DNA from 4 places in the Streptomyces sp. UF-297 genome. Region 3 is predicted to be linked to each of the others. Evidence: riboswitches for the same ligand, from Rfam matches in the RefSeq annotation. Region 3 holds a riboswitch; each other region holds the start of a gene.

Region 1 (7,153 bases), on a different contig from region 3:
GGGACCGCCGAGACGATCACGTCGTGCTTGGCCCGCTTGGCCTCGGCGTCGAAGGACACCTCGCCGTTGGCCGTACGCGCCAGCAGGCCCGTGGAGGACAGCAGCACCCGGCACGGGTCGTCGGCGACCTCCAGCGGCACCGCCGCCACCGGCGCGCCCGCCGACTCCAGCAGGACCGTACGCCGCTCCGTGCTGTACTTCTTGGCCACCGCCGCCAGCTCGCCGGAGACCAGTTTGCGCAGCTCGGAGTCCGACTCGAGGATCGCGGTCAGCTCCTCGATCTCCGCCTTGAGCCGGTCGCGCTCCGACTCCAGCTCGATCCGGTCGAACTTGGTCAGCCGGCGCAGCGGGGTGTCGAGGATGTACTGGGTCTGGGTCTCGCTCAGGGAGAAGCGGTCCATCAGCCGCTCCTTGGCCTGCGCGCTGTTCTCGCTGGAGCGGATCAGGCGGATGACCTCGTCGATGTCGACCAGCGCGGTCAGCAGGCCCTCGACCAGGTGGAGGCGGTCCTGGCGCTTGCCGCGGCGGAACTCGCTGCGCCGGCGCACCACCTCGAAGCGGTGGTCGACATAGACCTCCAGCAGCTCCTTCAGACCCAGCGTCAGCGGCTGGCCGTCCACCAGCGCGACGTTGTTGATGCCGAAGGACTCCTCCATGGGCGTGAGCTTGTAGAGCTGCTCCAGGACGGCTTCCGGGTTGAAGCCGTTCTTGATCTCGATGACCAGGCGCAGCCCGTGCTCACGGTCGGTCAGGTCCTTGACGTCCGCGATGCCCTGGAGCTTCTTCGAACCGACCAGGTCCTTGATCTTGGAGATGACCTTCTCGGGGCCGACCGCGAAGGGGAGTTCGGTCACCACCAGGCCCTTGCGGCGGGCCGTGACGCTCTCCACCGCGACCGTCGCGCGGATCTTGAAGGTGCCGCGCCCGGTCTCGTAGGCGTCCCGCACCCCCGAAAGGCCCACGATCCGGCCGCCGGTGGGCAGGTCGGGGCCGGGCACGAACCGCATCAGGGTGTCGAGGTCGGCGCCCGGGTGCTTGATCAGATGGCGGGCCGCGGCGATGACCTCGCCGAGGTTGTGCGGCGGCATGTTCGTGGCCATGCCGACCGCGATGCCGGAGGTGCCGTTGACCAGGAGGTTGGGGTAGGCCGCCGGCAGGGTGACCGGCTCCTGCTCCTGGCCGTCGTAGTTGGGCGCGAAGTCGACGGTGTCCTCGTCGATGGACTCCGTCATCAGGGACGCCGCCGAGGCCATCTTGGCCTCGGTGTAACGCATCGCGGCGGGCGGGTCGTCGTTGCCCAGCGAGCCGAAGTTGCCGTGGCCGTTGACCAGCGGCACCCGCATCGAGAACGGCTGCGCCATGCGCACCATGGCGTCGTAGATGGACGCGTCGCCGTGCGGGTGGAGCTTTCCCATCACCTCGCCGACGACCCGGGCGCACTTGACGTAGCCGCGCTCGGGCCGCAGCCCCATCTCGTTCATCTGGAACAGGATGCGGCGCTGTACGGGCTTGAGCCCGTCGCGCGCGTCCGGCAGGGCGCGGGAGTAGATGACCGAATACGCGTACTCGAGGAAGGAACCCTGCATCTCGTCGACGACGTCGATGTCGAGGATCCTCTCCTCGAAGTCGTCCGGCGGCGGGGTCTTCGTGCTGCGGCGGGCCATCGCGGCTGCGGCTCCTTCTACTTCAACTGCCGATGCTGGTTCAACAACGCTTCACTGTCCGCACCATTGTGGCCCGGCCCACTGACAACGCCGACCACGACCCTCCCCGCCCCGCGCGGCGCGGGGCGGCTTCCCCTCGTAAGGAGGGGCTTGACCGGGAACTTCGCCAAGGTCCGACGCGCTTGCATACAGTGACAGAACCTCATCGCAAGCGGATCGAAGGGACGTACATGCCCATGGGTCACACGGCCACGGAAAAAGCCGGCTCCGGCGGCCTGACAGCAACCGAGCACCGGCTGGCCAATGGCCTGCGCGTGGTGCTCTCCGAAGACCACCTGACCCCGGTCGCCGCGGTCTGCCTGTGGTACGACGTCGGTTCGCGCCACGAGGTCAAGGGCCGAACCGGCCTGGCCCACCTCTTCGAGCACCTGATGTTCCAGGGCTCCGCGCAGGTCGAGGGCAACGGTCACTTCGAACTGGTCCAGGGCGCGGGCGGCTCCCTGAACGGCACCACCAGCTTCGAGCGCACCAACTACTTCGAGACCATGCCCGCCCACCAGCTGGAGCTCGCGCTGTGGCTGGAGGCCGACCGCATGGGCTCCCTGCTGACCGCTCTTGACGAGGAGTCGCTGGAGAACCAGCGCGACGTCGTCAAGAACGAGCGCCGCCAGCGCTACGACAACGTCCCCTACGGCACGGCCTTCGAGAAGCTGACGGCCATGTCCTACCCGGACGGACACCCCTACCACCACACCCCCATCGGCTCGATGGCCGACCTGGACGCCGCCTCCCTGGAGGACGCGCGCGCCTTCTTCCGTACGTACTACGCGCCCAACAACGCCGTCCTCTCGGTCGTCGGCGACATCGACCCCGAGCAGACCCTGGCGTGGATCGAGAAGTACTTCGGCTCCATCCCCTCCCACGACGGCAAGCAGCCGCCGCGCGACGGCTCGCTGCCCGACGTCATCGGCCAGGAGCTGCGCGAGGTCGTCGAGGAAGAGGTGCCCTCGCGCGCCCTGATGGCCGCCTACCGCCTGCCCCAGGACGGCACCCGTGAGGCGGACGCCGCCGACCTGGCGCTGACCGTGCTCGGCGGCGGGGAGTCCTCCCGCCTCTACAACCGCCTGGTGCGCAGGGACCGCAGCGCGGTCGCGGCCGGCTTCGGCCTGCTGCGGCTGGCCGGCGCGCCCTCGCTGGGCTGGCTGGACGTGAAGACCTCCGGCGGCGTGGAGGTCCCCGACATCGAGCGGGCCGTGGACGAGGAGCTGGCCCGCTTCGCCGAGGAGGGCCCCAGCCCCGAGGAGATGGAGCGCGCACAGGCCCAGCTGGAGCGCGAGTGGCTGGACCGGCTGGCCACCGTCAGCGGCCGCGCCGACGAACTGTGCCGCTTCGCCGTGCTGTTCGGCGACCCGCAGCTCGCCCTGACCGCGGTCCAGCGCGTACTGGACATCACCCCGCAGGAGGTGCAGGAGGTCGCCAAGGCCCGGCTGCGCCCCGACAACCGCGCGGTGCTCGTGTACGAGCCGGTCGCCGGCGCCGGTGCGGACGCCGACGAGAACGACGACGAGGAGGCGGCGAAGTGAGCGACGCCGTGACCAGCACCATGACCTTCCACCCGCAGCCGCAGGCCGGCGCGCCCAAGCCGTGGGCCTTCCCGGCCCCCGAGCGCGGGCAGCTGCCCAACGGGCTGACCGTGCTGCGCAGCCACCGCCCCGGCCAGCAGGTCGTCGCCGTCGAGGTCAACCTCGTCGCGCCGCTGGACGCCGAGCCCGAGGGCCTGGACGGCGTCGCCACGATCATGGCGCGCGCCCTGTCCGAGGGCACCGACAAGCACGACGCCGAGGAGTTCGCCGCCGAGCTGGAGCGCTGCGGCGCCACCCTGGACGCGCACGCCGACCACCCCGGCCTGCGGGTCTCCCTGGAGGTGCCCGCCTCCCGCCTGGACAAGGCGCTGGGCCTGCTGGCCGACGCCCTGCGCGCCCCGGCCTTCGCGGACAGCGAGATCGAGCGCCTGGTGGGCAACCGCCTGGACGAGATCCCGCACGAGCTGGCCAACCCCGCCCGGCGCGCCGCGATGGCCCTGTCCAAGGAGCTCTTCGCGGCCACCTCCCGGATGTCCCGGCCCCGCCAGGGCACCCAGGAAACGGTCGAGCGCATCGACGCGGCCGCCGTACGCGCCTTCTACGAGGCCCATGTACGGCCCGCCACCGCGACCGCCGTGATCGTCGGCGACTTCACCGGCGTGGACGTGGACCAGGCCCTGGCGGACTCCCTCGGCGCCTGGACCGGCTCCACCGCCGAGCCCGTCGCGGCCACGCCCATCACCGCGGACGACACCGGCCGCGTGGTGATCGTGGACCGCCCCGGCGCCGTACAGACCCAGCTCCTGATCGGCCGTATCGGCGCCGACCGGCACGACCGCGTCTGGCCGGCCCAGGTGCTGGGCACGTACTGCCTGGGCGGCACGCTCACCTCCCGCCTGGACCGCGTCCTGCGCGAGGAGAAGGGCTACACCTACGGCGTGCGCGCCTTCGGGCAGGTGCTGCGCTCCTCTGGGGACGGCACGGGCGCCGCGATGCTGGCCATCAGCGGCTCGGTCGACACCGCCTCCACGGGCCCCGCGCTGGAGGACCTGTGGAAGGTGCTGCGGACCCTGGCGGCCGAGGGCCTGACCGACGCCGAGCGCGATGTGGCCGTGCAGAACCTCGTCGGGGTCGCCCCGCTGAAGTACGAGACCGCCGCCGCCGTCGCCGGGACGCTCGCCGACCAGGTCGAGCAGCACCTCCCGGACGACTTCCAGGCGCAGCTGTACGCACGGCTGGCGGAGACCGGCACGGTCGAGGCGACCGCCGCCGCCGTCAACGCCTTCCCCGTGGACCGGCTCGTCACGGTCCTGGTGGGCGACGCCTCCGAGATCGCCGAGCCCGTGCGGGCGCTGGGCATCGGCGAGGTGACGGTCGTCAGCAGCTGACGCCACCGCCGAGCGGACGCGGGGCCCGGGGTGCGAGCGCACTCCGGGCCCCGCGTTTGTCCCATTTGTTGGCGCTGGTTGCTTGTTGCCCATGTGGCGTACGGCACAAAGCACGGGTTCTGTTTGCCGATTGAAAGACGGGCCGTTTAGCGTCAATCCCGCTGTCCGTCAGATGTGAGCCGCACCCGCGGCGCCGGGCAGCCATCGCCGAGTCCCCGTACGGCGCGAGCCAGGGGAGCCGGGGACCCACCGTCCCCTGGGGTGAATCGGACTCCTTCCAGGAGGAGTTCGTAGGAGACCTTCCTGCTCCGAACCCGTCAGCTAACCCGGTAGGCGAGAAGGAAGGAAAGGACGAAGCCAGCACATGGCCTTCACCCGTGCCACCGGGAAGCACCGCCGTCCGAGCCGTACCGCTCGTACGACCCGCAACATCGCCGGCATAGCCACGCTCGCCGCCTCCGGCGTCGTCGCCTCCGTCGCCTCCCCGGCCATGGCCGCCACCGCGGACGACAGCGCCCAGGACACCGGCACCCTGAAGACCATCGTCATCAGCGACGAGATGGCCGACGTGGTCGCCGAGCAGGCCGACGCCCAGCGCGAGGCCGCCGAGGCCGACGCCGCCCGCGAGAAGATCGAGGCCGAGGCCGCCCAGCGCGCCGAGGAGGCCAAGCGCAAGGCCGAGGCGAAGGCCAAGCAGGAGCGCGAGGAGAAGGAGCGCGCCGCCCGTGAAGCGGAGCGCAAGCGCCTGCTCTCCTACAACGCGCCGATCGAGGGCTCCTACGTCTCCACCCAGTACAAGGCCTCCAGCGGCCTGTGGTCCTCCGGCAGCCACACCGGCATCGACTTCCACGCCGCCACCGGCACGTCCGTGCACGCGGTCGGCTCGGGCACCGTGGTCGAGGCCGGCCCGGGCGGTGCGTACGGCAACAACATCGTCATCAAGATGAACGACGGCACCTACACCCAGTACGGCCACCTGTCCTCCATCGGCGTCTCGGTCGGCCAGACCGTCACCCCGGGGCAGCAGATAGGCCTGTCGGGCGCCACCGGCAACGTCACCGGCCCGCACCTGCACTTCGAGGCCCGCACCGGCGCCGACTACGGCTCGGACATCGACCCCGTCGCGTACCTGCGCTCGCACGGCGTCAACATCTGAGGCGAACAGCCCCGGCGCATTTCGCGTCCTTCCCCCGACCCCGGCCGGCAGCCCTGCCCGCCGGGGTCGGGGCATTTCGGCGCCGCCGCGTCAGGCCGCCCTCTTCATGGCCAAAAAATATCCATGAATTCACCGGCCCCATGAAAAAGCCGGGCCCTTTCGAATAGAGTCTCAAATTGCCGTCGAGCGGCGGTGTTTCCACGGGATTACGGCGGAGGCGCGGACGATGCGAGGCTCGGTTCCCGGTGACAACGGTGCTGGCGTTCCGGGAGCGGCGAACGCCCCGGGAATTCCCGGGCACGCGGTGTGCGCGGCCATCCGCGACGACATCGTCCGCGGTGCCCTGGCGCCCGGCAGCCGCCTGATCGAGGAGCTGCTGGCCGGCCGCTACGGCGTCTCCCGCGTGCCCGTACGCGAGGCCCTGCGCACCCTGGAGTCCGAGGGCTTCGTCACCACCCGCCGGCACGCGGGCGCCGTGGTGGCCGAGCCCACCGAGCAGGAGGCGGCCGATCTGCTGGACGTGCGCGCCCTGTTGGAGCCGATGGGCGCGGCCCGCGCCGCCGCCCGCCGCACCGAGGCGCACCTGAAGGTGCTGCACGGCCTCGTACGCCTGGGCCGTGAGCGCGCCCGGCACGGCGGCCACGGGGCCGACCTGCGGCGCCTGGACGCCTGGTTCCACCAGACGCTGGCCCAGGCCTGCGGCAGTACGAGCCTGACGGCGCTGCTCACCCAGCTCCGCCGCAAGATCGACTGGATGTACACGGTGGACCCCGCCCGCCTCCCGCCCCCACCCGCCCAAGGAGGCGCCGCGCGCCGCGAATTTCTCGCAGCGCGCGAGGCGGAGTCCTGGCGCGAGCACGGGGCGCTGGTGGACGCGGTGACCCGCGGGGACGCGGAGCGGGCGCGGGCCCTGATGGCCGCGCACATCGAGCGCTCGCTGCCCGCCCACCGGCTGCGGCGGCCGGTGGCCCACGGCGCTGTGAGGGAGCCGAAACACCCCGTCAACACGGCGCGCGTCCGCACTTAACAATGCTGCCGTATACAACACGGAGGAATCGAGGAATTGCTGCGCCGTGCGCATTTTCGGCACGAAGCTTTTGCCGCACAGTGCTTTCGCCGTGCCGCGTTCCCGCACCATTCGGCGTGCCCGGAAGTGAATTCATCCGGCGCGGTGTGCAATGCGGTGTTCCGGTGTGTGCGGTGGGAAAACGAAGCGGCCCCGGCGCGGCTGCCGTGGTCCGGCTGCCGCGGCGGGGCCGCGCACGCTGAGGTCGAGAAGGGCTCAGACGGTCTCCGGGAGCTCCTCGAGGCCCTCGGCGACGAGCTTGGCCAGACGGTCGAGCGCGGCGTCGGCACCCTCGG
Region 2 (7,153 bases), on a different contig from region 3:
ATGCGCGTCAGCGGGGTGCGCGAGCACGAACTGGCCCGCGGGGAGCTGGTGGCCGTGGTCCCGCCGGGCCACCCGCTCGCCGGGCAGGAGACCACCGGCCTGCGCCGCCTGGCCCAGGAGACCTTCGTGGACTTCACGGCGGGCTCGGCCGCGCACCGCCAGCGCGAGGAGGCCTTCCGCGCCGCCGGGCTGCACGCCGAGGTGGCCTTCGAGGTGACCACCGTGGAGTTCCTGGCCAAGCTGGTGCGCGCGGGCCTGGGCATCGGCATGGTGCCGCAGGCCTTCGCCTCGGAGCTGACCGGGCTGCACATCCTGCGCGTACGCGACGCCCCCGTACGCACCGAGCGCCTGATCTGGCACCGCCTGGGCCCCTCCCCGCCCGCCGCGGCCTTCCTCGAAGGGCTGGGGGTGGACCCGGGCGGCAAGGGGGAGCGGGCGGACCCGGGCGGCGGGCCGCGCGCGGACGGTTAACGTCGAGGGGTGCACCAGCAGAGCCCTTCCGCCCCCGCCGCCTGTCCCGAGCTGTTCACCTGGGAGTTCGCCGCCGACCCGTACCCGGCCTACGCCTGGCTGCGCGAGCACGCGCCCGTCCACCGTACGAAGCTGCCCAGCGGGGTGGAGGCCTGGCTGGTGACGCGGTACGCGGACGCCCGCCAGGCGCTCGCCGACGCCCGGCTGTCCAAGAACCCGGTGCACCACAGCGAGGCCGCGCACGGCAAGGGCAAGGTCGGCATCCCCGGCGAGCGCAGCGCCAACCTGATGACGCACCTGCTCAACATCGACCCGCCGGACCACACCCGGCTGCGCCGCCTGGTCTCCAAGGCGTTCACCCCGCGCCGGGTGGCCCAGTTCGCGCCCCGGGTGCAGCAGCTCACCGACGAGCTGATCGACGGCTTCTGCGAGAAGGGGGAGGCCGACCTCATCCACGAGTTCGCCTTCCCGCTCCCCATCTACGCGATCTGCGACATGCTCGGCGTCCCCGCCGAGGACCAGGACGACTTCCGGGACTGGGCGGGGATGATGATCCGGCACGGCGGCGGGCCGCGCGGCGGGGTGGCCCGCTCGGTGAAGAAGATGCGGACGTATCTGGCCGAGCTGATCCACCGCAAGCGCGCCGAACCCGGCGACGACCTGATCTCCGGCCTGATCAAGGCCTCCGACCACGGCGAGCACCTCACCGAGAACGAGGCCGCCGCGATGGCCTTCATCCTCCTGTTCGCCGGCTTCGAGACCACCGTCAACCTGATCGGGAACGGCACGTACGCGCTGCTGCGCAACCCCGGCCAGCGCGAGCGGCTGCAGCGGGCCCTGGCGGCGGGCGATCAGGCGCTGCTGGCCACCGGCATCGAGGAACTGCTGCGCTACGACGGCCCGGTGGAGCTGGCCACCTGGCGGTTCGCCACCCAGGACCTGACGCTGGGCGGGCAGCGCATCGCCGAGGGCGACCCGGTGCTGGTCGTGCTGGCCGCCGCCGACCGCGACCCCGAGCGCTTCACCGCGCCCGACACCCTGGACCTGTCCCGCCGCGACAACCAGCACCTCGGGTACGGGCACGGCATCCACTACTGCCTGGGCGCGCCGCTGGCCCGCCTGGAAGGACAGACGGCGCTGGCGACGCTGCTGACCCGGCTACCCGATATCCGACTTGCCGCACAACCGGATGATTTGCGCTGGCGGGGCGGCCTCATCATGCGGGGGCTGCGGGCCCTCCCGGTGGAGTTCACTCCCCCTCAGAAGTGACGGGTCGTCAGCGGCGTGACCTTTGCGTGATCTCCACTACACCGGCTTGAGACCGTCACGGCCCGCCGCTACCGTCAGCCAACTGAGGGCCTGCGCCCGAACCCCGGCCGGGCGCGCGCCACCCGGCACGCACGCTCGCCGCGTTGCCGAAATGCCCTAGTAGCTCCGCTACGAGGACATCCCGGCGCCTTGCGATCGCACGCACCAGAGGGCGCACGCTGATCCGACCGGGGTGCAGACGCAGGCTCTGGCGCCTGCGCCCGAACCCGGCACAGGTTCGGGCGCGGCCTCCGACAACTCAACCGCCGCTCGAAAGGCAACCGCATGCGCTCCGGGAACGGACGACACCGCCGCCCCCGTCAAGCTCCGGCCATCTTCGTCACGGCGGGAGTGACCGGCGCGGGCATCGCCCTGCCGCTGTTCGCGGCGAGCGGCGCCCAGGCCGCCGACACCGCGACCTGGGACCGCGTGGCCCAGTGTGAGAGCGGCGGCGTGTGGAGCGCCGCCGGCAACGGCTTCTACGGCGGGCTCGGGCTGACCCTGAAGAAGTGGGAGCAGTACGGCGGCACCGCGTACGCCGCGCGCCCCGACCTGGCCAGCCGCTCCCAGCAGATAGCCGTGGCCGAGACGATCCTGGCCCACGAGGGGCCGGGCGCCTGGTCGAGCTGCGCCGCGGGCGCCGGGCTGGTCAAGGGCGGAAAGGGGCCGGAGGTCGACCCGGGCGGCACGCACACGCCCGCGCCCTCGACGCCGTCCCCTTCTTCCCCCTCTTCCCCTTCCTCTCCTTCTCCCTCCCCTTCCCCTTCTTCCCCCGGTGGGCCGGGGGAGCCGGGTGAGTCGGGCAGCACCGGCAGGACCGGCGGGTCCACAGGCTCCGAGGGCCGCGGCGGCCAGGACGGCGCCGGTCGGGACTCCGGTTCCGGTTCCGGCTCCGAGTCCGGTTCCGGTTCGGGTTCCACCGACCCCGGTACGGACCCGAGCGCTCCCGCCACCCCGTCCCCCGACCCGTCCCCCACGCAGACCGACCCCGCCACCCCGCCGCCCGCCAAGGGCAAGCACCGCGGCGACGCGGACCCGCGCGAGGACACCGGCGCGGGCCGCGACACGGACCGCGGCACGGGCCGGCACGCGGGCGGGGACGGCCGTACGGGCGAGCAGGGCCGCACGGGAGAGGGGCGCGGCGGCGACGGGGGCGGCCGCTCCGGCGGCGGCGAGCGGCACCCCTCGCGCGGCGGTGACGCCGGGCGCGGCGGGGCGGGCTCCGAAGGCGGCTACACCGTACGGTCCGGTGACAGCCTGTCGGCCATCGCAGCGGCCCATGAGGTGCCCGGAGGCTGGCCCGCGCTCTACGCGGCGAACGAATCGGTCATCGGCTCCGATCCCGACCTCATTCACCCAGGTCAGAGCCTCGATCTGGACCCCGGATCAAGGTAGTTAGAGGCCCTTTGCCCGTTTTGGCGAAAGTGAGACATGGGTCTCGTTCGGTGCTGGCGTGTCCCGCGCGTCCGTTGTTTCCAAACCGCGCCCGACCTGCGGAAATGTGAGCATCCTGTGATCAAAAGCTGTCAACTGGCCTCAGAAGTAGGGGTTTGAACAGGCCGGGTGTTCCTGTTTACGGTCATCACCGCTCGCCAAAGCGGGCCCTTGGATCACACGCCTAATCCTGCCGGTGATCCGAGGCAGTCGACGCGCAAGCGCCGAAGGCAGGAGCGGGGGACCCAGGTAAGTGCCGGTCCGACCGGCTTGGGGTGAAGCCGTGTGTGAAGCACACACGGCCGGGCAACTCACACGGCCCGAACCCGACAGCTCACCTCGTAGGCGTCGGTGAGGAAACGAACCATGCTTTCTGCCAAGGGCAAGCACCGTCGTCCGTCCAAGGCCGTCCGCGTCGCCACGCTGGCCGGCGTCGCCGGTGCCGCTGTGGCCGTGCCGCTGATGGGCGCCACTTCCGCCAACGCCGCTTCGGTCTCCACCTGGGAGAAGGTCGCCCAGTGCGAGTCCGGCAACAACTGGTCGATCAACACCGGTAACGGCTACTACGGCGGCCTGCAGTTCTCCAAGTCCAGCTGGCTCGCCGCGGGCGGTGGCAAGTACGCCCCGACCGCCAACCTGGCCTCCAAGAGCCAGCAGATAGCCGTCGCCGAGCGCCTGCTCCAGATCCAGGGCCCGGGTGCCTGGGCCTGCGCCCCCGGCACCGGTCTGTCGAAGGGTGGCCCCAAGGCCAACGTCGACGCCTCCGGCAGCTCCGCCAAGAGCTACACCGCGCCGAAGAAGCAGAAGGCCGCCCCGCAGCCGCAGCGCCACGTCGAGAAGCAGGCCCCCAAGGCCAAGACCCCGGCCCCGGCCCCGACGACCCAGGCCGCGCCGAAGAAGTCGACCGGCAAGGGCAACTACACCGTCAAGTCCGGTGACACCCTCTCCAAGATCGCGGCTGCCCACGGCACCAACTGGAAGAAGATCTACGAGAACAACAAGTCCGTCATCGGCGGCAACCCGAACCTGATCTTCCCGGGCCAGAGCCTCAACGTCTGAGACCTCTGAGGCGCCCTGGCGCCACCCCCGTCCCCGTCCCCCGACGGAGACTCCACGGGCCCCGAAATTTCCGGAGATCCGCGCGCACGGCGGTGTGTACGGACCCGGAACCGGGGCACCCGAGGATCCGGGAAACCGCTCTTCCCGCGAGACAACCCCGCCCGACGCGTACCTCCCCCGAACGCGTCGAGGCGGGGTTTCTCCGTTGCCGGGGCCGGGCCCTGCCGCCCCCGCACCTGGTCGTCACCCAGCGGCTACCGGATATTTCTCCGTTCAGCGAACAATGCACCCATCCATCCCGTGAACAGGGCCTTTGGCCCTGTTTTCGTCCCACGGGCCGGGCGGTGGGCGAGCGAAGCCGCCGCAGGCCGTTAGGCTCGTGCTGCAGAACTTCAGACACCCATGAAGGAGACAACGTGCCGTCCATCGACGTCGTCGTAGCTCGCGAGATTCTCGACTCGCGAGGCAATCCCACGGTCGAGGTCGAGGTCGGCCTCGACGACGGCAGCACGGGCCGTGCCGCCGTTCCGTCCGGCGCCTCCACCGGTGCCTTCGAGGCCATCGAACTCCGCGACGGCGACCCCAACCGCTACGGCGGCAAGGGCGTCGAGAAGGCCGTCCTGGCCGTCATCGAGCAGATCGGCCCGGAGCTGGTCGGCTACGACGCCACCGAGCAGCGCCTGATCGACCAGGCCATGTTCGACCTGGACGCCACCGACAACAAGGGCTCGCTGGGCGCCAACGCCATCCTGGGCGTCTCCCTGGCCGTGGCGCACGCCGCCTCCGAGGCCAGCGACCTGCCGCTGTTCCGCTACCTGGGCGGCCCCAACGCGCACGTCCTGCCCGTCCCGATGATGAACATCCTCAACGGTGGGTCGCACGCCGACTCCAACGTGGACATCCAGGAGTTCATGATCGCCCCGATCGGCGCGGAGTCCTTCTCCGAGGCGCTGCGCTGGGGCACCGAGGTCTACCACACCCTCAAGAAGGTCCTGAAGGCCAAGGGCCTGGCCACCGGCCTGGGCGACGAGGGCGGCTTCGCCCCCAACCTCGGCTCCAACCGCGAGGCCCTGGACCTGATCCTGGAGGCCATCAAGGAAGCCGGTTACGCCCCCGGCCAGGACATCGCGCTCGCGCTGGACGTCGCCGCCTCCGAGTTCTACAAGGACGGCAAGTACCTCTTCGAGGGCAAGGAGCGCTCCGCCGCCGAGATGACGGAGTACTACGAGGAGCTCGTGGCGGCCTACCCGCTCGTCTCCATCGAGGACCCGCTGTTCGAGGACGACTGGGCCGGCTGGAACGTCATCACCGAGCGCCTGGGCACCAAGGTCCAGCTCGTCGGCGACGACCTGTTCGTCACCAACCCCGAGCGCCTGGCCCGCGGCATCGAGGAGAACTCCGCCAACGCCCTGCTGGTCAAGGTCAACCAGATCGGCTCGCTGACCGAGACCCTGGACGCCGTCGAGCTGGCCCAGCGCAACGGCTTCAAGTGCATGATGTCCCACCGCTCCGGCGAGACCGAGGACGTCACCATCGCCGACCTGGCCGTCGCCACCAACTGCGGCCAGATCAAGACCGGCGCCCCGGCCCGCTCCGAGCGCGTGGCCAAGTACAACCAGCTGCTGCGCATCGAGGAGATCCTGGACGACGCGGCGGTCTACGCCGGCCGCTCCGCCTTCCCGCGCTTCAAGGGCTGACACGCACAGCAAGTGAGGCGCCCTGCGCGTTTCAAGGGCTGACCAAGGCCGACCCGTAAAAGGTCTTAGCCTCCGTACGTCCCCGCCGACGGTCCCGTACCGTTGCCGGGGACGTACGTGCGTCAGGGATACAGGGACTTCAGGGGAGGCCACGTGCCCGCGGACCGGTTCTCCACCGCGACCAGGCTCAAGGCGCTCGGCGAGCAGGCCGCGGCCAAGGTCTACCGCGCCCGCGCCCCGCGCCGCGGCCGTCTCACCGGCCGGGCCGCCCTCCTCGCGCTGGTCCTGTGCTCCCTGGTGGTCGCGCTCGCCTATCCGATAAGGCAGTACGTCTCGCAGCGCTCGGAGATCGCCGAGCAGCGCGAGAAGGCGGAGCAGGCTCGCCACAAGGTCGAGGACCTGCGCGAGGAGAAGGCGCGCCTCAAAGACCCGGCCTACATCGTCCAGAAGGCGCGCACGCACCTGCACTTCGTGATGCCGGGCGAGACCGGCTACATCGTCCCGGACGGCTCCGGCGACGGTAGGCACCGCAAGGGCGAGGGCGCCGAGGAGCGCCCCTGGCACGACGTCCTGTTCGAGGGGCTGGACGCCGCCGACAAGTAGCCGCCCGGCGCCGTACCCTCGTAGATCCCGTACCCCTGCCGGCGTCGCAGCCGGCACCACACCGAAAGCGCACATGGACACCCCTCCGCCGCAGACCGAGCCCACCGAGCCCACCGACGCGGACATCGCCGCCTTCAAGGAGCAGCTGGGCCGCCCGCCGCGCGGCCTGCGCGCCATCGCGCACCGCTGCCCCTGCGGGCAGCCGGACGTCGTCGAGACGGCCCCGCGCCTGGAGGACGGCACGCCCTTCCCCACGCTCTACTACCTCACCTGCCCGCGCGCGGCCTCCGCGATCGGCACGCTGGAGGCCAACGGCGTGATGAAGGAGATGACCGAGCGCCTGGCGAGCGACCCGGAGCTGGCCGCCGCCTACCGCGCGGCCCACGAGGACTACATCCGGCGCCGGGACGCCATCGAGGTCCTCGAGGGCTTCCCCAGCGCGGGCGGCATGCCCGACCGTGTCAAGTGCCTGCATGTGCTGGTCGGCCATTCCCTGGCGGCGGGTCCCGGCGTCAACCCGCTGGGCGACGAGGCCATCGCGATGCTGCCCGAGTGGTGGAAGAAGGGGCCGTGCGTCGCGG
Region 3 (7,153 bases):
CGCCAGCGACACCACCTCGCGGTCCTTGGCGCGGCGCGTGGCGAACCCGCTGGGGCCCGCCTTCGTACGGGAGGAGGACAGCGAGGAGACGGAGGACGAGGAGCCGAAGCCTCCGCCGCCGGTGCCCGAGAGGGCGCCCATGGACGCGGAGGGCGTGGCGGGCCCGGTCCGCTTCCACTGGACGTACTGGTCGGGAATCTCCTCCAGGAAGCGCGAGGCCGGGTTGTAGGACGGCTGCCCCCACGCGCTGCGCATCGTGGAACGGGTCAGATAGAGCCGCTCGCGGGCGCGCGTGATGCCGACATAGGCCAGCCGGCGCTCCTCCTCCAGCTCCTTGGTCTGGCCCAGCGCGCGCATGTGCGGGAAGACGCCGTCCTCCATGCCGGTGAGGAAGACGACCGGGAACTCCAGGCCCTTGGCGGTGTGGAGGGTCATGAGCGTGATGACGCCGCTGCCCTCCTCGTCCTCGTCGGGGATCTGGTCGGAGTCGGCGACCAGGGCGACCTGCTCCAGGAAGTCGGCGAGGGTGCCGCCCGCCGCGGCGCCACCCGATTCCGCGGCGTCCCCGCCGCGGTCCTGCTCGAACTCCAGGGCCACGGCGGCGAGTTCCTGGAGGTTCTCGATCCGGGTCTCGTCCTGCGGGTCGGTGGAGGCCTGGAGCTCGGCGAGATAGCCCGTGCGCTCCAGCACCGCCTCCAGGACGGTGGCGGGCCCCGCGCCGGACTCGACGATGGTGCGCAGCTCCTCCATGAGGACGTTGAAGCGCTTGACGGCGTTGGCGGAGCGGGCCGCCATGCCGTACGCCTCGTCGACCCGGCGCAGCGCCTGCGGGAAGCTGATCTTCTCGCGCTGGGCGAGGGCGTCGATCATCGCCTCGGCGCGCTCGCCGATGCCGCGCTTGGGGACGTTGAGGATCCGGCGCATCGGGACGGTGTCCTCGGGGTTGGCCAGCACCCGCAGGTACGCCAGGATGTCGCGGACTTCCTTGCGCTCGTAGAAGCGCACACCGCCGACGACCTTGTAGGGCAGGCCGACGCGGATGAAGACCTCTTCGAAGACACGGGACTGGGCGTTGGTGCGGTAGAAGACCGCGACATCGCCCGCCTTGGCGTCCCCGGCGTCGGTGAGCCGGTCGATCTCGTCGGCGACGAACTGCGCCTCGTCGTGCTCGGTGTCGGCGACGTAGCCGGTGATGGACGGGCCCGCGCCGGCGTCCGTCCACAGGTTCTTCGGGCGGCGGTTCTCGTTGCGCTCGATGACGGCGTTGGCCGCGGACAGGATCGTCTGCGAGGAGCGGTAGTTCTGCTCCAGCAGGATCGTGGTGGCGTCCGGGTAGTCCTCCTCGAACTGGAGGATGTTGCGGATCGTGGCGCCGCGGAAGGCGTAGATGGACTGGTCGGCGTCGCCGACCACGCACAGTTCGGCGGCCGGGGTCTCGGGGGTGTCCGGGCCGACCAGTTCGCGTACGAGGGTGTACTGGGCGTGGTTGGTGTCCTGGTACTCGTCCACGAGGACGTGCCGGAAGCGGCGGCGGTAGTGCTCGGCGACATCGGGGAAGGCCTGCAGCAGGCTGACCGTGGTCATGATGATGTCGTCGAAGTCCAGGGCGTTGGCCTCGCGCAGCCGCGCCTGGTAGAGGGCGTACGCCTGCGCCAGGGTCTTCTCGAAGCCGTCGGCGGCCGTCCCGGCGAAGGTCTCCTCGTCGATGAGCTCGTTCTTGAGGTTGGAGATCTTCGCGCTGAAGGACTTGGGCGGGAAGCGCTTGGGGTCCAGATCCAGATCGCGGCAGACCAGGGCCATCAGGCGCTTGGAGTCGGCGGCGTCGTAGATCGAGAAGGAGGAGGTGAAGCCGAGCTTCTTGGACTCCCTGCGCAGGATGCGTACGCAGGCGCTGTGGAAGGTGGAGACCCACATGGCGCTCGCGCGCGGGCCGACCAGCTCCTCGACGCGCTCGCGCATCTCGCCCGCGGCCTTGTTGGTGAAGGTGATCGCGAGGATCTGGCCGGGGTGGACGCCGCGCGCGCCGAGCAGATGCGCGATGCGGTGGGTCAGCACCCGGGTCTTGCCGGAGCCGGCGCCGGCCACGATCAGCAGCGCGCCGCCGCTGTGCACCACGGCGGCCTTCTGCTGGTCGTTGAGGCCCTCCAGCAGCGCGGCGGGGTCGACGGCGGGCCGGGCCGCGCCGTCGCGGTAATACGTCTCCCGGTCCACGGGCGCGTCGAAAGCGCCCCCGAAGAGATCCGCCGGGATCTCCTCCTGGCTCGGACCACCCTCGTCCTCGGGAGGGGGCGGGGGTCCCTCGTCCTTGGGGTCGAGGTCCGCCAGGAAGCTGTCGTCAAAGAGGCTGCTCATCGCTCACCGAGTCTAGGCCGCCCCGGTGACAACCGGCTGCGGAGTCGGCGAACCGGCGTCCCGAACGCGACATCCCGGTCACCGTCGCGGCCGACCGCGCCAAGGTCACGAAAAGGTTTCGGGCATATCGAACATCAGCCTTCACAGGGGCCTCAGAAGTTGGCTAGCGTGCTCGCCCGGGCAGCCCGTCCCTCCGCGGTCGACAGCGTCCGCACGGGCCGCTCCCGCCGAGTCCGGCCCTGCCCCCACAGCATCCGGAGCCGGGGACCCACCATGCGCAACCGGGGCGAATCGGCCACCGTACGGAGCCTCGTACGGACCGTAGGGCACGCCTTCCGAGGGGCACACCCCCAGACCGCCCGAGCCCGACAGCTAACCCGGTAGGCGGTCCACGGAAGGAGTCGCCGGCCTTGGCGTCGCACCGCAAGCCGCGCACCCGAATACTCACCTCGTCCGGCAGCCGTACCGCCGCCGGGCTCACCACCGCCGCGCTGGCCTCCCTCACGCTGCTCTCCCAGACCGCGAACGCGGCCCCCGCCGAGCCGCGGCAGAGCATCGAGGAGGTCAAGGAGAAGGTCGACGGCCTCTACCGCCAGGCCGAGGTGGCCACGCAGCAGTACAACGGCGCCAAGGAGCGCACCGAGCAGCAGCGCCACAAGGTCGAGGGCCTGCTCGACGAGACGGCGCGGCGGACGCAGAAGATGAACGACGCCCGGCGGCAACTGGGCACCTTCGCCTCCGCCCAGTACCGCACCGGCGGGCTGAACCCCACGGCGCAGCTGATGCTCGCCAAGGACCCGCAGCAGTTCGCCGAGCGCAGCCACCTCATGGAGCGGCTGACCGGGCGGCAGCAGCAGGCCGTCGCGGACTATCAGGAGCAGCAGACGGCGGCCGCGCGCCGGCGCGCCGAGGCGACCCGCAGCCTGGAGAAGCTCCAGGAGTCCCAGAGAGCGCTGCGCGAGTCCAAGAAGTCCGTGCAGGACAAGCTGGCCGAGGCCCGGCAGCTGCTGTCGCGGCTGACCGCGCAGGAGAAGGCGCGGCTGGCGGAGCTGGAGCGCAAGAAGGAGGCCGAGGCCCGGCGCAAGGCCGAGGAACTGGCCCGCAAACAGGCCGAGGAGGCCCGCAAGGAGCGGGAGCGGCAGCAGGAGCGGGAGCGGCAGCAGGAGGGCAACGACGGCGGCCAGGGGCCGGGCCGGACGGACGGCGGCGGGTCGGGGCAGACCGACGGCGGCGGTTCCGGGCAGACGGACGGCTCGTACGCGGCCAAGGCCGAGAAGGCGATCGCCTTCGCCCGCGCCCAGATGGGCAAGCCCTACGTCTGGGGCGCCACCGGCCCCAACTCCTATGACTGCTCCGGCCTGACGCAGGCGGCGTGGAAGGCGGCGGGCGTGGATCTGCCGCGTACCACCTGGGACCAGGTCAAGGTGGGCCAGCGGGTGTCCACCAGCAGCCTCAAGCCCGGTGACCTGGTGTTCTTCTACAACGACATCAGCCATGTCGGGATGTACATCGGCGACGGCAAGATGATCCACGCGCCCAAGCCCGGCGCCAGCGTCCGCGTCGAGTCGATCTACTACATGCCGATCTACGGGAACGTACGGCCCGCGTGATACGGCCCGCGTGATACGGCCCCATGAACGACGAGTGCCCCGGACCGCTCAGCAGTCCGGGGCACTCGGCCGAAGTCAGGGGCGGGACCTCACGTCCACAGCACGGCGATGAAGATGTTGACGACCGTCAGCAGGCCCACGGCGCCGAAGAGCGGCTTGTCGATCTTCTCCTCGTCGCGCTTGACGTAGACCAGGGCCAGCACGACCACCAGTACGGCCAGCTTGATGCCGATCTTGATGTTGTTGACGGTGTGGTCCTGGGCCTGGTTGAGGCCGACCAGGGCGATGCCGGTCACCAGCATCGTCAGCGCGCCGTGCAGCATGGCGGGCGTGAAGCGGGCGGTACCCGCGCTCATCGCCTTCATCTGGGTCAGGAAGCCGCCGAGCAGCGAGGCGATGCCGATGATGTGCAGGCCGACGAAGACATGGGTTACTACGTCCATAGTGCGCGATCGTATCCGCCTCATAGCACCGCCCTCCCGGCGGGGCCGCAATGATCGGGACTTCGGTCAGCGCGTGGGCGCCACCGCCCTCATGCCGTAGGGCTCTTGGTCAATCGCCATCACCCGGCGATCGAAAGCGGGCAATGGCGGCCAACCGCGTCCTCACCCGTGACGGTCAGGTTTAGCGTCCTCGTCCAGGCGGTCGACTCCCCACCGTCGCCGGACTCCGCCCCGGCGGCCGTCGACCGCTTCGCCGAGAGGAAAGGCGGCGGCCCGCTCCCCCTGTTACGGGCCGCCGCCGGACCCACTCGGGGACCCACCTGGCCCGCCAGGGCCCGCACGGCCCGTAAGGGAAGGAAGTGACGGCCACCGTGGCGTCGCACCGCAAGCCCAAGCAGCAGCACCCGCTCACCGGCAACAGCGCTCGTACGGCCGTGACACTGGCCCTCGCGAGCGCCGCCACCGCCACCGCGTTCGACGGTGCGGCACACGCCGCGCCCGACCCGACCCCGTCCCAGGTCAAGGACGTCAAGAGCACCGTCGACCGGCTCTATCAGGAGGCCGAGGTCGCCACCGAGAAATACGACGGCGCCAAGGAGCAGGCCGACAAGGCCCGCGAGGACCTGGACCGGCTCCAGGAGGAGGCCGACCGCAGGACCGAGAAACTGAACTCCGCCAAGGCGGAACTGGGCAGCATGGCCGCCACGCAGTACCGTTCCGGCGGCGTGGACCCCACCGTCCGGCTCGTGCTGTCCGCCGACCCCGAGCACTACCTGGAGGGCGCCGCCGCCCTGGAGCGGGCGGGCAACCGCCAGGCCGCCGCCGTCAGCGAGTTCAGCCGCCGCGTGGAGGGCGTACAACAGCTGCGCGACCGGGCGAAGGCCAAGGTCACCGAGCTCAACGACACGCGCGCACAGCTGCGCAAGCACCGGGTCACCGTCGTGCGCAAGCTGGACGCCGCCGAGAAGCTGCTGGACCGGCTGACCGACGAGCAGCGGCGGCAGATCGAGAGCCAGGATGCCGAGGGGGCCCAGAAATCCCGGGCCGACCGCGACGCGGGCCGCGCGCGGCTGCGCGCCCCCAACGCCCGCGCCGCCGAGGCCATTTCGTTCGCCTACGGGGCGCTGGGCAAGCCGTACGTCTGGGGCGCCACCGGCCCCTCCGCGTACGACTGCTCGGGCCTCACCCAGGCCGCCTGGCGCGCCGCCGGGGTGTCCCTGCCGCGCACGACCTACACCCAGATCAACGCCGGCTCGCGCGTGGACCGCTCCCAACTCGCCCCGGGCGACCTGGTGTTCTTCTACTCCGGGGTCAGCCACGTCGGGATCTACATCGGCGGCGGGAACATGATCCACGCGCCACGGCCGGGGGCGCCGGTGCGGGTGGCCCCGATCGACATCATGCCGTTCGCGGGGGCGACCCGGCCGGCGTAGGCGCGGCGGGCCGGGCGGACCCGCCGCCCGGCCCCGGTCCCAGCCGCCCGGCCCCGGCTCGCGCCTCAGCTCACGGTCAGATCCCCGTCGGGAACGTCCTGGACCGTCACCACCGCGCGCGGGACGCCCAGCCCCTGGGCGACGGCCGCCGCGATGCCGTCGGGGTCGGGCTTCGTCGGGTACGGCACCTCCTCGCCCTCCCCGTAGCTCTCCACGGCCTTGGTCAGATAGCCGGGGTGCCAGGCGCCGACAGCCCCCTTGACCTCCACCGCGCGCACGTGCCGGGCGCCGACCCGCTCGCGCAGGGCGGGCAGGATCCGGTCGGAGCGGTACTCGCCGGGCACCTGGAACAGGCTGATGTGCGCGCCGACCAGGCCGCCGCCCTCCAGGCGCAGCGTCACCGTCAGGCAGCTGGTGACGCTCGGGTACAGCAGCGTGCCGCCCGGCCCCGCCTCGTCGACCTGGCCTTCGGTGATCCTGACCGGCTGGGCGGCGGTGACTCCTGCCGGTATCTGCCGCACCTCGGCGGCCTGCGCCACCGTCCCGGCAGCGAGCTGGAGGGCCAGCAGCCCGGCCAGGGGCAGAACGGCGCGGCGGGCGCAGGTGCGGGCGGTGGGGATACGTCGGGCGGGCAAGGCCCCTCCATCGGTTGCGGTGGGCGCGCGGGCGCGTCGGCGCTCCGGCGAGGACAGACCACCCTCGCACCCCGCGCCGCCGGCGCCGCCCCCGGGGGCCGTTCAGTACAGCGTCGAGGCGTCCGTGCCCACCGGGATCTCCAGGAGTGCGGGGCCCGCGCCGGCCGGGCGGGACAGCGCGCGCTCCAGCGCCCGGGGCAGCTCGGCCGCCTTGGCCACGCGGCTGGCCGGGCAGCCGAAGGAGGCCGCCAGCGCCGCGAAGTCCACGCCGCCGACCGCCGTACCGGGCACGTCCGGCAGGCCCATGCGGCGGCCCAGCGCCCGCACCGCCTCGTACCCGCCGTTGTCCAGCAGCACGAAGGTCACCGGGGCGCGGTAGCGGGCGGCGGACCACAGCGCCTGTACGGCATACAGCGCCGAGCCGTCGCCGATGACGCACACCACGTGCTCGCCGGGCCCGGCGGCCAGCGCGCGCCCCACGGCCAGCGGCAGGCCCCAGCCCAGCGAGCCGCTGCCGGTGGTCAGGAAGCCGTCGGGGCGGTCCACGGGCAGCCGGGCATGGAGCGCGTCGCGGTGGCTGGGCGCCTCCTCGACCAGCACGGCCCCGTCGGGGAAGCGCTCGCGCACGGCCTCCCGCAGCGCGTCCAGCACGTACTCCGGCGGCATGGGGTCCGCGGCGG
Region 4 (7,153 bases), on a different contig from region 3:
GGGGACGCTGGCCCACAGGCACAGGGCGGTGACCAGCGCGAGGGCGGCGACGAAGCCGAAGGCCCAGCGCCAGGAGGCGAGCGAGCCGATGGCGTTGCCCAGCGGGACGCCCACGGCGATCGCGGTGGTCATGCCCGCGTACACGACGGCCAGCGCCCGGCCCCGCCGCTCGGGCGCGGTGATCCGGGCGGCGACCGCGGACGCGGTGGAGGCGTACAGGGCGGCGGCCAGGCCCGCGATCACCCGGCTGGCCAGCAGGACGGCGAAGTCCGGCGCGAGGGCGGAGAGCGCGTTGCCCGCCGTGAAGACGAGCAGGACGGCGATCAGCAGGGTGCGGCGGTCCCAGCGCGCGGTGACGCCGGCCAGCAGCGGGGCGGCCACGGCGTAGGTGATCGCGAAGACGGTGACGGTCTGGCCGGCCGCCGCCGTCGACAGGCGCAGCTCCCCGCCCAGCGCGGGCAGCAGCCCCGACACGATGAACAGGTCCGTGCCGATCGCGAACATGCCGAGGGCCAGCAGCCATATGCGGGCTGTGGAGCCGGTGGCCGGGCGGGGCGCCGCGGCGGCGCCGGGGCGGTCCGTGGGCCCGGCTTCGGGGAGATCGGCGGGCCCGGCGGCATCCGCGCGGGCGGTTGATGCGTGCGGCATCGCGGCTTCCCTCTCGGTAGGTAACCGGTCATGTGGTTACGAGGCGACGTAACCTATCATGGGGTTATGCCGGAGGAAGTGGATCAGGAGCAGGGCTGGGTCTGGTACGGAGGCCGCCTCAGCGTCGACTTCGTCAACACCCGCAAGATGCGGTTCGCGCAGGGGAACGAGCTGCTGCGCCGGCCCGAGGACCTCGCCGCATGGCTCGTCGCCGCCGAGGTCCTGCCGGACACCGCTGCGGCGGAGCGCCCCGCCGTGGACGGCGCGCTCCTGGAGCGGGCGAAGGAGCTGCGGGAGGCCGTCGACGCGGGCATCCGGGCCGTCGTGGTCCCCGACGAGGGGGTGGACGAGAGCGCGCTGCCGGTCATCAACTCCTGGCTCGCGCGGGCGGCCGCGTACCCGCCGCGCCTGGAGGCGGTGGACGGCACTCCCGTACTCCGGGCCGGGACCGCGCCGGCGGACGCGCACGGCGCGCTGTGCCGGATCGCGGCCGACGCCGCCGAACTGCTGGGCACCGACGCCCGCGCCCGGCTCCGCATCTGCGACGGCGTGAACTGCAGCGCCCGCTTCGTGGACAAGTCCGTGGGCCGCAGGCGCCGTTGGTGCCAGATGGCGGTGTGCGGCAACCGCGCCAAGGCAGCCCAGCACCGGCGGGCGTCGGCGGCCGGCTGAAGCGGCCCGCCGCCGCTGCGGCCCGCCCCGCATGACCCGTACGGCCCAAGCCGATTCGCCGCCCGGGCCGCCACCGGAAAGCCTTGGGAGGCGAGGTGCCGGTGAGCGGCGGGGTTCGTCAGGACGGGCCCGCGGGAGTGGGAAAGAGGCCGGTGCGGATGCGGCGAGGCGGTACGGGCGGCCGTGCGGGCGACCGCGAGCGGCGCGCACGGCGGGACCGTATGTCCCCCTTCGGCCGCCGCATGGCCCGCTGGCTCCCCGCGCTCCTGCTCATCGCGGGCCTCAGCTTCGACCTGTCGACGCCGCCCCAGTACACGGCCGCGCCCTTCTTCTCCGCCGCCCCTTTGGTGGCCGCCCCGCTGTACTCGCTGCGTACGACCGTGGCCATCGCCTTCGTCTGCGTGATGTCGGAGTACTGGGTGCTCGTCTACCACGGCAGGCACAACAGCTACGAGTCCATCACCGAGGCCGTCACCGTCCTCGTCGTCGCCGTCCTGGCCGTGGGCATCAACCGGGTCGTACGCCTCAGCGACGCCCAGCTCGCCTCCGTACGCGATATCGCCGAGGCCGCCCAGCGGGCCGTACTGCCGACCCCCGCCGAGAGCATCGCGGGCCTCGCGGTCGCCGCCCGCTATGTGGCCGCGCAGGCGGACGCCCGTATCGGCGGCGATCTGTACGCGGTGCAGGACACCCCGCACGGCGTCCGGCTGATCGTCGGGGACGTACGGGGCAAGGGACTTGAGGCGGTGGAGGCCGCGGTGATCGTCATCGGGGCCTTCCGGGAGGCGGCCGAGCAGGAGGCCACCTTGGAGGCGGTGGCCTCCCGGCTGGAGCGGGCGCTGCAGCGGGAGGGGGGCCGGCGCGAGGGGCTGGACCAGTTCGAGGGCTTCACCACGGCCGTACTGGCGGAGATCCCCGCCGACGAGGGGGCCGCGCTGCGCGTCCTGAACCGCGGCCACCCCGCGCCGCTGCTGCTGCGCGCGGACGGCGGGCTGACCGCCCTCGAACCGGCCGAGCCCGCCCTGCCGCTGGGCCTGAGCGAGGTGGCCGGCTGGCCGGACCGGGCGGAGGAGACGCCCTTCCCCGCGGGCGCCACCCTGCTGCTCTTCACGGACGGCGTCACCGAGGCCCGCGACTGTACGGGCACCTTCTACGACCCCCTGGTCCGCCTGCGCGGCCGCCGCTTCCCCGACCCGGAGGCGCTGCTGGACGCGCTGGTGGCGGATGTCGCCGGGCATACCGGCGGGGAGTCGGCGGACGACATGGCGCTGCTGGCGGTGCGGCGGCCGCTGCCGGTCTGAGGGGGAGGGGCGGTCGTCACGGCAGGTCTGATGCCGGGCGGCGCTGCAGGGCAGCCAGCGGCGCAGCCTCAGGGCAGCCAGTGGATGCTCTGCCCGTGCTGTGCCGTATGGGCCACGGGCCGCTCGTCGAGCGAGAGCGTGAGCAGGCCCTCCTCCGCGGGGCGCGGGGCCGCGATCCAGGGCAGCACGCTGTGGTGCTCGTTGGAGATCCAGTGCCCGGGCCGCCGCGCGAACAGCGACCGTACGAGCCGGGCGAACTCCTCGCGGCGCTCCAGCGGCAGGTAGGTCAGCACGGAGGTGTGGAAGACGACGAGCGTCGCCTCGGGCGGGGCCTGGGCGGCGAGCGCGGGCAGCTCGTCGAGGAGGTCGCCGCGTACCAGGAGGGGGGCCCGCGCGGACCGTACGGCTTCCGTGGCGCGTACCGCCTCGATGGCCGCCAGCTGCCGCTGCCGCCGCAGGTCCGTCGCGCCCGGCCAGATCAGCGCCTGGAGCCAGCGCACGTCCTCGGGGTCGGAGGTGTCCAGCGGATCGAGGTCGATGCCCGCGCGCCAGACGATCTCGGGGAGCCGGTCGGGGACGGGCGTGCCCGGGCTCGTACGGCAGGGGAAGACCGCGGGGCTGCCCGCCGCGCCGAACTCCGGCCGGTCGTCGTAGCGGTAGCGGTAGCGGTCCGGGTGCAGGCACAGCCCGGCCGAGGCGCCGACCTCGATCAGCGCGAGCGGCTGGGGGAGTTGGGCCAGCAGCGGCAGGAGCGTGGCGCAGCGCGCGGGCTCGTTGGTCTGGGTGGAGCGCCGCAGCATCACCTCGCGCACGGCGTCCCAGTGGCGTACGGTCCACTCGCGCCAGCCCCGGTAGGCGGCCTCGCCGCGCGGGCCCTGCTCGGCGTGCGGGCCGTCGAGGTAACGGACCGCGGCGAGCAGGAGGTTGGGCTGCTGCTTGTTGCCGTCGGGGAGCGTGGCGGAGAGCAGATCGCACAGCTCCTGGTCCCGGCTGATCCGGTCGGTCAGCTCCTCGTACGCCTCGGACTGCCCCCTCGCCTGCTGCCGGGAGAAGTCCCGGTACCGATCCGCCACTGCCTGCGCACTGTTGACGACCATGATCAGACGTTACTGCCCTCACGATCCGTAACTGCCATACACCCCTCCGCGTAACGACTGGTGCACAATCCGGGGAAGATCGTTTGGGATGCGCGCCCCAACTCACCCATGTATGCGATGTATTGGGAGCATAAATGCCTGCCAAACCTGCGGCCGATTCCGGGGAACGCTTGGTATCCGACCGCGCCGTCTATTACTGTCCGATAACGGAGCGCGGTCGTCCCAGCCGTCGCAAGAGGCGGCACCGTGCGCCTACGCCGAATCCCGTACGCGCGATTGCCAACTGCATCAGGTGCACCATGCGCGACTGCTGTCCCGCGTCCCCGCGCCATCAGCCGCCGCATCGTCCACCATTGCGTCGCCAGCCGTGCCGAGGGAACCGGGGAACCACCACCCTGGGGTGAATCGGACGCCTCTCCCACCAGAGGCCGCCCGTAGGAGACCTTCCTGCTCCGAGCCCGACAGCTAACCCGGTAGGTGAGAAGGAAGGAAAGGAGTGCGCCCCCGTGGCGTCCAACAGGCCCGCCCCCGAGCCTTCGTCCGCGTACGGCTTCGAGCCCCGCGCCGCCGGTGCCACCGGCCCCGCCGACCTCTCGGATCCTGCGTCCACCGCGGTCATGGCGACCATCGCCGCCACTCCTTTCGCCGTCGGCGGCGCCGATGACCACGCCGGCGCTCCCGGCGCCGGGGACGGCCCGTGGGAGGAGTGGAACCCCACCGAGGAGTCCGTACGCCCCGTACGCGGCAGACACCGGGTCGGCAAGCAGCGCAACAGCGGACTCGCCCGCAGCGGCACGGTCCTGGGCGTCGGCGTCATCGCGGCGGTCGGCGCGAGCGGCATGGCCACCGCCGAGGACAAGCCGCCGGTGCCGATATCCATGCCCGACCTGGGCGGCCTCGCCGACACCATGGCGGCCAAGCTCCCGGACGCGGAGTCGCTGCCCGGCATCGGCGACCTGATATCCGACGATGCTCCGGAAGCTTCGGATTCCTCCCCTTCTTCGCCCTCCGGTTCTTCTTTGTCCTCCGGTTCCTCTTCGTCCTCTGGTTCCTCTTCGTCCTCCGGCCAGGTCGTCCAGCCGGGCGTCTCCCCGGAGGCCGCGGCGCAGGGACACGACGCCAGTACGGCCCTCCTCTCGCGCATCATGCAGCAGGCCGAACGGCAGCAGGACGCCGCCGCACAGGAGGAGCGCGAGGCGGCGCAGCAGGCGGCCGTGCGCCGGGCCGAGCAGGAGGCGGCCGACAAGCAGCGCAAGGCGGAGAAGGCCGCTGCCGCCGAGGAGGCCGCCAAGAAGGAGGCCCAGCGCGAGGCCGAGCGGAAGGCGGCGGCCGCCGCCCGCAAGAAGGCCGAGGCCGAGCGCCTGGCCGAACTGGCCAAGAGCTACACGCTCCCGCTCACCTCGTACACCCTGACCGCGAGCTTCGGCCAGGCCGGCGACCGCTGGTCGGCCAACCACACGGGACAGGACTTCGCCGCCCCGACCGGCACCCCCGTCAAGGCACTGCACTCCGGCACGATCACGCAGGCGGGCTGGGCCGGCGCGTACGGCTACCGCATCGTGCTCACCCTTCAGGACGGCACCGAGGTCTGGTACTGCCATCTGTCGTCCATGGTCCGCGTCTCCGGGAAGGTCGCCACCGGCGATGTGATCGGCCGCGTCGGTGCCACGGGCAATGTCACCGGGCCGCACCTCCACCTGGAGATCCGTCCGGGCGGCGGCGCACCGGTCGACCCGGCACCGTGGATGCGCAGCCACGGCATCGGCATCTGACGCTCGTCGGCGCTTACCGGCGCTTACCGGCGCTTACCGGCGCTTACCGGCGCTCACCGGCGCTCACCGATGTCCTGTTGGGGCGCGCTCCGACGGAATGGAATAAACCCCTCCCACCCCTCGCTGAACAAAGGCATGGCTACGAGTAAGCAGACCGCGACGACCACTCCGGCTCCGACTCCCACCCCCAGGTCCATCGGCTCCCTCTCCGTCTCCCCTCTCGCCCTCGGCGGCAACGTCTTCGGCTGGACCGCGGACGAGGCGGAGTCCTTCGCCGTACTGGACGCCTACGTCGCCGGCGGCGGCAACTTCATCGACACCGCCGACGCGTACTCGTACTGGGTGGACGGCAACAAGGGCGGCGAGTCCGAGACCGTCATCGGCAACTGGCTCGCCTCGCGCGGCAACCGCTCCGATGTCGTCATCGCCACCAAGGTCGGCGCGCTCCCCGACCACAAGGGCCTGTCCGCCGCCACCATCAAGTCCGCGGTGGACGAGTCCCTCACCCGCCTGCGCACCGACTACATCGACCTCTACTACACCCACTACGACGACGAGTCCGTCCCCGTGGAGGAGTTCCTCACCGCCCTCGACGACCTCGTCAAGGCCGGCAAGGTCCGTGAGATCGCCGCCTCCAACATCTCCGCGGCCCGTCTTTCGGAGGCCCTGGACTTCTCCTTGCGCGAGGGCATCGCCCGCTACGTCGCCCTCCAGCCCCACTACAACCTGGTCTCCCGCGACACCTACGAGGGCGAACTGGCCGACGTGGCCGCCCGCCACGACCTCGCCACCGTCCCTTACTACGCCCTGGCCTCCGGCTTCCTCACCGGCAAGTACCGCCCCGGCTCCTCCGTGGACAGCGCCCGTTCCTCCACGGCCGCCGAGTACCTCGCCACCGACCGCGGCCGCCGCGTCCTGACCGCCCTCGACACGGTCGCCGCCGCCCACAACGCCGAACTCTCCACCGTCGCCCTCGCCTGGCTCGCGGCCCAGCCCACCGTCGCCGCCCCCCTGGCCAGCGCCCGCACCACCACCCAACTCCCGGCCCTGCTGGCCCTCTTCGACCTGAATCTCACCTCCGCGGACCTCGCCCTCCTCACGGAGGCTTCCGCGTAAGGCGTCACCCACGTACGAGGGCGGCCGGACACCCATCGGTATCCGGCCGCCCTCGCGCGTACGTATCGCGCACGTCTCTTGCGTACGTGTCAGGCCCGACGGTCGGCAACCACCCATGACGTCGCGGCAACAACCCCCGCCACCGCAATCACCGAGGGCCAAGCCCCGATCTTCTTCGCCAACGGATGCGACCCGGCAAAACCCGCCACATACACGCCACTCAACGCAGCCGCCGCAGCATTCCCCGCACTCTTCTGCCACCCCCGCGCCGCCACAGCCCCCGCCGCAGCCAACGCCACACCCCCCAACGGCCGCTTCTTGGTCACCCGAGCAACCCCGTACCCACCAACAATCCCCGTAGCAGCCACAACCGCCGCCGGAACCTTAGCCATCTGCGCAACCTCCCCATTAGTGGACAACGTTCGCTTCGACCCTACGTGGCCCACTCACAAGCCCGCGTGCCGTCACCCAAGAAGCATCGATACTGCATCAACAAGTCCCGCCAGGACCCGTACTCTGGCGATGATGTGAGCTGCGCAGAGAGGGG

What was found. Region 3 has a riboswitch for cyclic di-AMP ahead of AC4IJH_RS04555 (C40 family peptidase). Riboswitches for the same ligand answer to the same signal wherever they lie in the genome.
Region 1: linked by a shared signal. The riboswitch ahead of AC4IJH_RS09195 (M23 family metallopeptidase) and the one ahead of AC4IJH_RS04555 (C40 family peptidase) in region 3 are both predicted to bind cyclic di-AMP.
Region 2: linked by a shared signal. The riboswitch ahead of AC4IJH_RS23805 (transglycosylase family protein) and the one ahead of AC4IJH_RS04555 (C40 family peptidase) in region 3 are both predicted to bind cyclic di-AMP.
Region 4: linked by a shared signal. The riboswitch ahead of AC4IJH_RS41715 (M23 family metallopeptidase) and the one ahead of AC4IJH_RS04555 (C40 family peptidase) in region 3 are both predicted to bind cyclic di-AMP.

Annotation. Positions count from the first base shown of each region.
Region 1 covers NZ_JBSIBZ010000011.1:12,919-20,071, forward strand. The annotation lists gene AC4IJH_RS09180 (DNA gyrase/topoisomerase IV subunit A) at 1-1,664, opposite strand, end outside; gene AC4IJH_RS09185 (M16 family metallopeptidase) at 1,901-3,247, shown strand; gene AC4IJH_RS09190 (M16 family metallopeptidase) at 3,268-4,635, shown strand; cyclic di-AMP (ydaO/yuaA leader) riboswitch at 4,831-4,986, shown strand; gene AC4IJH_RS09195 (M23 family metallopeptidase) at 5,000-5,791, shown strand; gene AC4IJH_RS09200 (GntR family transcriptional regulator) at 6,096-6,818, shown strand; gene AC4IJH_RS09205 (HPr family phosphocarrier protein) at 7,074-7,153, opposite strand, start outside.
Region 2 covers NZ_JBSIBZ010000044.1:11,009-18,161, forward strand. The annotation lists gene AC4IJH_RS23790 (LysR family transcriptional regulator) at 1-471, shown strand, start outside; gene AC4IJH_RS23795 (cytochrome P450 family protein) at 481-1,740, shown strand; gene AC4IJH_RS23800 (LysM peptidoglycan-binding domain-containing protein) at 2,065-3,174, shown strand; cyclic di-AMP (ydaO/yuaA leader) riboswitch at 3,426-3,576, shown strand; gene AC4IJH_RS23805 (transglycosylase family protein) at 3,580-4,272, shown strand; gene eno (phosphopyruvate hydratase) at 4,689-5,969, shown strand; gene AC4IJH_RS23815 (FtsB family cell division protein) at 6,123-6,572, shown strand; gene AC4IJH_RS23820 (DUF501 domain-containing protein) at 6,646-7,153, shown strand, end outside.
Region 3 covers NZ_JBSIBZ010000004.1:151,774-158,926, reverse strand. The annotation lists gene pcrA (DNA helicase PcrA) at 1-2,352, opposite strand, end outside; cyclic di-AMP (ydaO/yuaA leader) riboswitch at 2,568-2,754, shown strand; gene AC4IJH_RS04555 (C40 family peptidase) at 2,763-3,962, shown strand; gene AC4IJH_RS04550 (hypothetical protein) at 4,052-4,405, opposite strand; gene AC4IJH_RS04545 (C40 family peptidase) at 4,777-5,838, shown strand; gene AC4IJH_RS04540 (hypothetical protein) at 5,904-6,473, opposite strand; gene mdlC (benzoylformate decarboxylase) at 6,576-7,153, opposite strand, start outside.
Region 4 covers NZ_JBSIBZ010000146.1:2,226-9,378, forward strand. The annotation lists gene AC4IJH_RS41695 (MFS transporter) at 1-648, opposite strand, end outside; gene AC4IJH_RS41700 (CGNR zinc finger domain-containing protein) at 715-1,320, shown strand; gene AC4IJH_RS41705 (PP2C family protein-serine/threonine phosphatase) at 1,542-2,621, shown strand; gene AC4IJH_RS41710 (DUF2332 domain-containing protein) at 2,690-3,718, opposite strand; cyclic di-AMP (ydaO/yuaA leader) riboswitch at 4,068-4,213, shown strand; gene AC4IJH_RS41715 (M23 family metallopeptidase) at 4,225-5,490, shown strand; gene AC4IJH_RS41720 (aldo/keto reductase) at 5,626-6,606, shown strand; gene AC4IJH_RS41725 (hypothetical protein) at 6,696-6,998, opposite strand.